DNA from 2 places in the Streptomyces marispadix genome. Region 2 is predicted to be linked to the other one. Evidence: predicted binding sites of a transcription regulator. Region 2 holds the regulator's gene; the other holds the start of a gene.
What was found. Region 2 encodes HspR, which represses chaperone genes until heat shock. Its sites were predicted from a motif close to TTGAGNNNNNNNNNCTCAA; they were not measured.

Region 1: lon (endopeptidase La) is a predicted target of HspR. The motif match lies at 2,291-2,309, and genes of this name have one in related genera.

The regions. Positions count from the first base shown of each region.
Region 1 covers NZ_JAKWJU010000002.1:4,661,253-4,665,667, forward strand. The annotation lists gene MMA15_RS19625 (HAMP domain-containing sensor histidine kinase) at 1-307, opposite strand, end outside; gene MMA15_RS19630 (response regulator transcription factor) at 444-1,268, opposite strand; gene MMA15_RS19635 (spermidine synthase family protein) at 1,349-2,149, opposite strand; gene lon (endopeptidase La) at 2,332-4,415, shown strand, end outside.
Region 2 covers NZ_JAKWJU010000002.1:3,103,464-3,107,878, forward strand. The annotation lists gene MMA15_RS12890 (pyridoxamine 5'-phosphate oxidase family protein) at 1-367, shown strand, start outside; gene MMA15_RS12895 (trypsin-like serine peptidase) at 484-1,338, opposite strand; gene MMA15_RS12900 (heat shock protein transcriptional repressor HspR) at 1,626-2,084, opposite strand; gene dnaJ (molecular chaperone DnaJ) at 2,086-3,282, opposite strand; gene grpE (nucleotide exchange factor GrpE) at 3,430-4,176, opposite strand; gene dnaK (molecular chaperone DnaK) at 4,173-4,415, opposite strand, start outside.

The DNA.
Region 1 (4,415 bases), 1.6 Mb from region 2:
CGCGCCGCGAGTAGTCGCCGTCCGCCATCGCCCTGGCCGCGTCGGTCATCTCGTCCAGCGGCGCCGTGAGCGACTGGGCCACGAACTGGGTGATCAGCAGCGACGCGATGATCGAGATGATGGTGATCACGCGCAGCTCGGTCGCGGAGTTGACCGCGAAGAGCGCGAGCAGCGTGGTGATCACCACGGAGACGATCACCAGCGCGCCGAGCGCCGCCTTCACCGAGCGATACGGGTCGAGTGGGCGCAGCCCCTCCCAGATCCGGTCGAGCCAACGGATCCACACTGGCTCCCAGCGTCTGCGCAGGCGCTGGTTGAGACGGCCCAGGGCGCGCAGGCAGCGCGCCAGGAACCGCCCCGTGACGCGGGCCGAGCGCGGAAGGCGCAGCGCACGGCCCGTGGCAGGCGAGTCGGGCACCTCGGTCACGTCGCGGCGCTCCCCTTCAGGAGCCGTCCGCGGCCGACGCCGGGTATCCGCCGCCTTCCGCGCCGGACGCGGCGTTGGCCGAGTTGGAGCCCGAGGAGGGGGTCTCCAGCGCGTAACCCACGCCGTGCACCGTACGGATGCGCTCCGCGCCGATCTTGCGGCGCAGGGCCTTGATGTGGCTGTCGACGGTGCGCGTACCGGAGGCGTCCGCCCAGTCCCACACCTCGGCGAGCAACTGCTCGCGGGAGAGCACGGCCCGCGGGGAGTGCGCCAGGCACACCAGCAGGTCGAACTCGGTCGGGGTGAGGTGTACGTCCTCACCGGTGACGCGCACCCGGCGCTGCGAGTGGTCGATCTCCAGCTCGCCGAGGCGGAGTATCCCGCTGCGCGGCGTGTGGGCGGCGAGCGTCGCCCGCTCCACGCGGCGCAGCAGTACGTGCACCCGCGCGGCGACCTCGCGCATGGAGAACGGCTTCGTCATGTAGTCGTCCGCGCCGACGCCCAGCCCGACCAGCATGTCGGTCTCGTCGTCCCGTGCCGTGAGCATCAGTACGGGGACCGGACGCTGCGACTGCACCCTGCGGCAGACCTCCAGCCCGTCGAAGCCCGGCAGCATCACGTCGAGCACGATCAGATCCGGCTGCCACGCCTCGGCGGTGTCGACGGCGGCAGGGCCGTCGCCCGCCGTCTGCACCTGGAATCCCTCGGCGCGCAGCCGCATCGCGATCGCGTCGACGATGGTGGGATCGTCTTCGACGACCAGGATCCTGCGCTGGGCGCCTGGGGTGGTCGTCGCGGACGCGTTGCTGCTCTGTGCCGTTGTGATGTTCTTCTGGTCCATTCGACCCCGCCCCTGCAATGGCCCCGTGGCTTGTTTGTATGCGTGCTTGCAGCAGCGTAAGGGGCTCGTGTCGGCTGCGGCTATGCCGGTTTGGTTGCGAAGTGGACCACGTCGGGGACGCCTCGGGCGACAGGGATCTCTTCGGTGCGAACCCCCTGGAATCCGGCATTCCGCAATGCATCCTCGAATGTCGGGGAGCTTTGTGCGGACCAGACGGCGAGCACGCCCCCGGGCGCCATGCGGGCCAGGCAGCGGGAGAGTCCGCCGGGGGAGTAGAGGGAGGCGTTGTCGTCGGTGACGGTCCATCCCGGGCCGTTGTCCACGTCGAGGCAGAGCGCGTCGAAGAGTTCGCGGGGCGCCTCGCCCCCGGTCTCTCCGCCGCCCTCGGCCGTTCCCTCGCCTCGCCCGGCTTCGCACGGTCCGGGCTCGCCGCGCAGAAAGGCGCCGAGGTCCGCGTGGACGATCTCCGTACGGGGATCGCGGAGCGCGGCGGCCGTCAGCGCGGAGAGCGGGCCGTCGTGGCGGTGCCAGTCGACGACGGCCTCCTCGCGTTCCACGACGGTGATGTGCCCCCACTCGGGCTCCTCCGCGGCCTCCGCCAGCGAGAAGCCCACGCCGAGACCCCCGATGAGCAGCCGGGGCGGGCGCCGTGGCGCGGAGTGAGCCCGGCCGCGGCGCAGCTCCGCCAGGGCGGCCCGCACCAGCAGGCGCTCGGAGCGTCCGTCGGAGGTGTCCATCAGGAAGGTGCCGTTGGCGATGATCTGGAGCAGTTCGCCGTGGCGCCGTAGCACCACCTCGCCGTGCGGGCCGTCCCGGCGGTCGAGGACGACGGGGCGCCCGGTGCCGTAGTCGTCGGTGCTGCTGCCGACGGTCTGCTGCATGTGCCCATCCTGCACCGGGTCTTCCGGCGGCTGCCGCGCCGCAGGTCGCGGCCCGTGCAGGCCGCGCCGTTGATCGCTCCTGGCGAACAGGGATGCCCCCGAGGAACATCCGGCGCCCTCGATGCATTGACTGATCACAGCTTGAGCGAAGACCGCTCAACTTGCCTGCCGAGGGAGAGATCATGGCTTCGATGTCCAAACCGCTCACCCTGCCCGTGCTGCCCCTCGATGACGAGGTAGTGCTCCCGGGGATGGTGGTGCCGCTGGACCTGTCCGACAGCGACGTAAGGGCGGCGGTGGAGGCCGCACAGGCCGCCGTCACCGCTGGGGAGAAGCCGCAGCTCCTGCTGGTGCCGAGGATCGGCGGAAGCTACGCGGGCCTGGGCGTGCTCGGCAGCGTCGAGCAGGTCGGCCGCCTCGCGGGCGGAGACCCCGGCGCCCTGATCCGCGCTCGCGGCCGGGTGCGCGTCGGCTCCGGTACGAGCGGCCCCGGCGCGGCCCTGTGGGTCGAGGGCACGCCCGTCGACGAGACCACCGGCCCGCAGCAGGACGGCGAGGGTGAGTCGTCCGGCGCCGCCGAGCTGATGACCGAGTACAAGGCGCTCGCCGCCGACTGGCTGCGCAAGCGCGGCGCCTGGCAGGTGGTGGACCGGCTCCAGCAGATCGACGACCCCGGCCAGCTCGCCGACAACGCCGGCTATTCGCCGTTCCTCTCGGCCGAGCAGAAGATGACGCTGCTGGAGACCCTCGACCCCGTCGAGCGGCTGCGCTTCGCCGTCTCCACGCTGCGCGAGCACCTCGCCGAGCAGGACGTGGCCGAGTCCATCGCCAAGGACGTTCAGGAGGGCGTCGACAAGCAGCAGCGCGAGTTCCTGCTCCGCCGCCAGCTCGACGCCGTACGCAAGGAACTCGCGGAACTCAACGGCGACCCGGAGGACGAGGGTGAGGACTACCGCGCCCGTGTCGAGGCCGCCGCCCTGCCCGAGCATGTGCACAAGGCCGCGCTCAAGGAGCTGGAGAAGCTGGAGCGGGCCTCCGACCAGTCGCCCGAGGGAGGCTGGATCCGCACCTGGCTCGACACCGTGCTGGAGCTGCCCTGGAACGAGCGGACCGAGGACGCCTACGACATCGCGGGCGCACAGGCCGTGCTCGACGCCGACCACGCCGGACTTCAGGACGTCAAGGAGCGCATCACCGAGTATCTGGCGGTGCGCAAGCGCCGCGAGGAGCGCGGCCTCGGCGTCGTCGGCGGGCGGCGCGGGGGTGCCGTGCTGGCGCTGACCGGCCCGCCCGGCGTCGGCAAGACGTCGCTGGGGGAGTCCGTGGCACGCGCGATGGGACGGAAGTTCGTGCGCGTCGCGCTGGGCGGCGTCCGCGACGAGGCGGAGATCCGCGGCCACCGCCGCACGTATGTGGGCGCGCTGCCCGGACGGATCGTGCGGGCGGTGAAGGAGGCCGGTTCGATGAACCCGGTCGTGCTGCTCGACGAGGTCGACAAGCTCGGTGCCGACTTCCGCGGCGACCCCTCGTCGGCGCTGCTGGAGGTCCTCGACCCGGCGCAGAACCACACATTCCGCGACCACTACCTGGAGGTCGAACTCGACCTGTCCGACGTGGTGTTCCTCGCCACCGCCAACGTCATGGAGGCGATCCCGGACGCGCTGCTGGACCGCATGGAGGTCGTGCAGCTCGACGGCTACACCGAGGACGAGAAGGTCGTCATCGCCCGCGAGCACCTGCTGCCGCGGCAGCTCGAACGCACGGGCCTGGACGCCGGCGAGGTCCTGCTCCAGGACGAGGCGCTGCGCAAGCTCGCCGCCGAGTACACGCGGGAGGCCGGTGTGCGGAATCTGGAGCGCTCCGTCGCCCGTGTGCTGCGCAAGGTCGCGGCACAGCACGAGCTGGGGGAGCGCGAACTGCCCGTCAGCGTCGGCCCGGAAGAGCTGCGCGACCTCATCGGGCGTCCGCACCACACCCCGGAGTCGGCCCAGGACCCGGCGGAGCGGCGTACGTCCGTGCCCGGGGTGGCCACGGGGCTCGCGGTCACCGGAGCGGGCGGCGACGTGCTCTTCGTGGAGGCGTCGCTCGCCGATCCGGAGACGGGCGGCTCGGGGCTGACCCTGACCGGGCAGCTCGGCGACGTGATGAAGGAGTCCGCACACATCGCGCTGTCGTATCTGCGGTCGCGCGGCGCGGAGTTGGAGCTGCCGGTCGGCGATCTGAAGGACCGGGGCGTCCATCTGCACGTGCCCGCGGGCGCGGTGCC
Region 2 (4,415 bases):
CTGGCAACAGGAGCGCCACTACGCGACCCTGACCACGCTGCGGCCCGACGGCACACCGCACGTGGTGCCCGTGAGCGTGACGTACGAACCCGGCGCGGAGACGGCGCGGGTGGTCACCCGCCGTACCAGCAGAAAGGTGCGGAACATCGCGGCGGCAGGCGAGGACGGCATGCGCGTGGCGCTCTGCCAGGTCGACCGCGGACGGTGGTCGACGCTGGAGGGCCGCGCCCGTATCCGCACGGACGCGGCGGCGGTCTCCGACGCCGAACGCCGCTACGAGGAACGCTACGGGCGGCGGCCGGAGCCCAATCCCGAGCGCGTACTGATCGAGATCAGCGTCGACCGGAAGCTCGGCAGCGTGGAGTGAGGACGTCAGGCCCCGGGAGGCGCAGGGACAGGCGCGGCCAGTCGGCCCGTCGGGGCGGCGGCCCGCGCCGCCCGTCGACTCCCGTGCGCCGCGCGGGACTTCTCCTTCGCGCGGGACTACCCCTTCGCCCGGGGCCCCTTCTCCGCGCCGAACTTCTTCAGCAGCCCCTTCGCCGACTCCGGGTACGGCCGCCCCAGCAGCTCGTCGTCGGAACCGACCGAGGTCACGGCCACCAGCGTCCCCGCACCCCGCTTCTTGTCGAAGTCCCGCAGCCACGGACCGCCGCTCACGCCCTGCGTCAGACGGCACGGCCGCAGCGACAGCGCCCCCACGTTGGCGGCCGGGATCTCTCCCTGCTGATACTGACGTGCGTCCCCCGCGCAGTAGTTGAGCGTCTCACCGTCGTACGGCGACGAGGCGGGATAGCCCAGCGTCGCCGTGTGCCCCTCGCCGACGGGCTCGGTACTCAGCTTGTTCGCCCCGTACACGTCCTGGATGGTGCGACCGCCCCGCTTCTCCATCCGCAGGAACGCCCAGTCGTAGGCGAGCACCGACTCAAGGCTCTTCTCCGTGTTCCAGCCGGGCGCCGTCTTCCACGCCGTCACCTTCCAGCCGTGCGCGAGCACGGACTTGGGGCCGTCGCCCTTGCCGCGCTTGCTGCGCTTCCCACCCTCGTAGGCGGGCTGGAAGTACATGGCCTCCGGCTTGTGCGGCCGCTCCGGGCTGGCGATGCAGTGCGCCGCGGTGGCGACGACGCTCCCGCTCGGCGAGTCGACCACGGCCGCCGAGCAGGACTCGGCCTGGCGGTTCGGCAGCTTGGCGACGAGCTTCCCGACGGTCCTGACCGTTCCCTGCGGCCAGCGGTCACCCTTCGAGGCCGGCGGATAGGGCACGGGCGCGCTCGCACCCATGAGTGCCAACGCGGTGGTGCAGGTCATGAGAGCGGCGAGGGCCGCACGAGTCGACGTCATGCACCCACGCTCTGCTCCCGCCGCCCCCGCGGCCAACCGCACACACCTGATCGGGTCAACGCCCGCGATTCCCGGCCCGGCGCCGTGCGACCCGGTGCACAGTACGCCCAACGTCCTGAACCCGAAGGGGACGCCGCCGCCCTCAACGGGCCTGGGCAGCGAACGGCCCCTCCACGTCTGCCGCATGGAGGGGCCTGTCTTACGCGAACTTGTCTTACGCGATACGCGGCTACCCGACTACGCGAAGAGCCAGGCAGCAAACGGGGACCGGCCCGGGAGGCCCGGCGTCAGTCCCGCCGCTGCTTCTTCGGCCGCCACACCACCAGCGCACCCGACTGCGGATGGACGTCCTCGTAAGGGACGAGATCGCGGCGATAGGAGGCGTGGACCTGGGCCTCGCGCTGCTGCATGGCCGCCGCCGCGCCCTCGACCGCCTGCTGGAGCTCCACGACGCGGGCCTTCAGCGCCGCGACCTGGTTCTCCAGTTCGATGATGCGCTTGATGCCCGCGAGGTTGATCCCCTCGTCCTGGCTCAACTCCTGTACCTGGCGGAGAAGTTCGATGTCACGCGCCGAGTAGCGACGGCCGCGCCCGGCCGCGCGGTCGGGGGAGACCAGGCCGAGACGGTCGTACTGGCGCAACGTCTGCGGATGCAGACCTGAGAGCTGAGCAGCGACCGAGATGACGTACACCGGCGAGTCGTCGGTCAGCTGGTAAGGATTGCGTCGTCCGCCTCGGCCGTTCACCTCAGTCTCCCTTCGCGGCCTTGAACAGAGCCGCCCGCGGATCCTCCGCGGCGGTCGCGTCGCGGTAGGTCTCCAGGATGCCCTTCGCCTTCTCGCTCAAATCCTTGGGAACCGATACGTCGATGGTGACCAGCAGATCGCCACGTGTCCCGTCCTTGCGCACGGCGCCCTTGCCGCGGGCCCGCATCGTACGGCCGCTCGGCGTGCCCGGAGGCAGCTTCAGCGTGACGGGCGGCCCGCCGAGGGTGGGCACCTTGATCTCGCCGCCGAGCGCCGCCTCCGGATAGGTCACGGGCACGGTGACCGTCAGGTTGTCCCCGCGGCGGCCGAAGACGGGATGCGCGTCGACGTGGACGACCACGTACAGATCGCCGTTCGGGCCGCCGCGCTCGCCCGGTGCGCCCTTGCCGCGCAGCCTGATGCGCTGCCCGTCGCTGACGCCCGCGGGAATCCGGACCTGCATGGTGCGCGAACTCGTCGCCCTGCCCGACCCCTTGCACGTGTCGCAGGGGTCCTGGGCGATGAGCCCGCGGCCCTTGCAGTCGACGCAGGGATCGGTGAGGGAGAAGCCGCCTCCACCGCCGCGCGAGACCTGGCCCGTGCCGACACACGTCGGGCAGACGCGCGGCGAGCCGTTCTTGTCGCCCGTGCCCGCGCACGCCTTGCACGCCGCCGAAGAGGACATCCGCAGCGGGACCGTGGCACCGTCCACCGCCTCGGTGAAGCTGAGCGTCACCTCCGACTCGATGTCCTGTCCGCGCCGCGGCTGTGTACGCGTACCGGCGCCGCCGCGGTTGAACAGCCCGCCGAACACGTCGCCGAGACCGCCGCCGAAGCCGCCCGCACCTCCGGGGCCGCCGGTGCCTCCGGGCTGACCGCCTCCGAAGAGGTCGCTCAGATCGAAGTTGAAGCCGCCCGGCCCTCCCGGGCCACCGGGACCGCCGGTCCTGATGCCGCCGTTGCCGAACAGGGCGCGGGCCTCGTCGTACTCCTTGCGGCGCTTGGCGTCACCGAGCACGTCGTACGCCTCGGAGGCGTCCTTGAAGCGCTCCTCGGCCTTGGCGTCGCCCCTGTTGGCGTCGGGGTGGTTCTCCCTGGCGAGCTTGCGGTAGGCCTTCTTGATCTCGGCCTCGGTGGCGTCCTTCGGGACGCCGAGGACCTTGTAGTAGTCCTTCTCGATGAAGTCCTTCGTACTCATCCGCGGCGTCCCTCCTCCCCGGTGCCGTGTGCATGTGTTCTGCCGTCACCGGCGTGACCGGAGATCCCGGTCAGGCCGGCGTGCTCAGTCGGATCGGCGCGGCCGGTCCGGACGGCGTGAACTCTCCGGCCGTCCCGGCCACCCTGGTCAGCCCTGGTCGGGGCCACCGCTCTCCTCTTCGTCGGCGGACTCCTCGCCTGCCGCGCCCTGCGCCCCCGGCTGCGGCTCGGCGACTCCGACCCGAGCGGGCCGGATCGTCCGTTCGCCGATTCGGTACCCGGGCTGGAGGATCTGCACGCACGTCGTCTCCGTGACGTCGGGCGAGTACGAGTGCATGAGCGCCTCGTGCACCGTCGGGTCGAAGGGCTCGCCCTCCTTGCCGAACTGCATCAGGCCCATCTTCGCCGCGACCATCTCCAGCGACTCGGCCACCGACTTGAAGCCGCCGACCAGTTCGCCGTGGTCACGGGCGCGCCCGATGTCGTCGAGCACCGGCAGCAGCTCGGTGAGCAGATTCGCTACGGCGACTTCCTTCACGGCCGCACGGTCACGCTCGACCCTTCGGCGGTAGTTCTGGAACTCCGCCTGGAGCCGCTGGAGATCCTGCGTCCGCTCGTGCAGCGCCGTACGCGTCTGGTCGAGCTGAGCGGTGAGGGCCGCCTCCTGTGCGTTCTGGCCCGCGCTCTGACCGCCCTGGGTGTCACCGGCGAAGGCGGCGTCCTGCGCGGACAGGCTCTCCTGCTCGTTCTCGGATACGTCCCCGGCCGGGTCCGCCGGACCCCCCGCCTCCTCGGCGGGGACGGGTCCGGCGGCCTGCGCCGCAGCGTCATCGGGCTGTACGGCGTCGGCGGGGACGTCGGGCTTCTGATCGAAGCCCGGAGTCTCCTCCGTCACGCTGCACCATCCTTAGGCTTCTGCTCGTCGTCCACGATCTCGGCGTCGACGACGTCCTCGTCACCGTCGGCCTTGGACTGACCGGCACCCGCGGCGCCCTCGGCCCCGGCCTGCGCGCCGCCCTCGCCCTGTGCCGCCTGTGCGTCGGCGTACATGGCCTGGCCGAGCTTCTGGCTGGTCGCCGCGACCTTCTCGCTGGCCTCGCGGATCGCCGCGGTGTCCTCGCCCTTCAGCTTCTC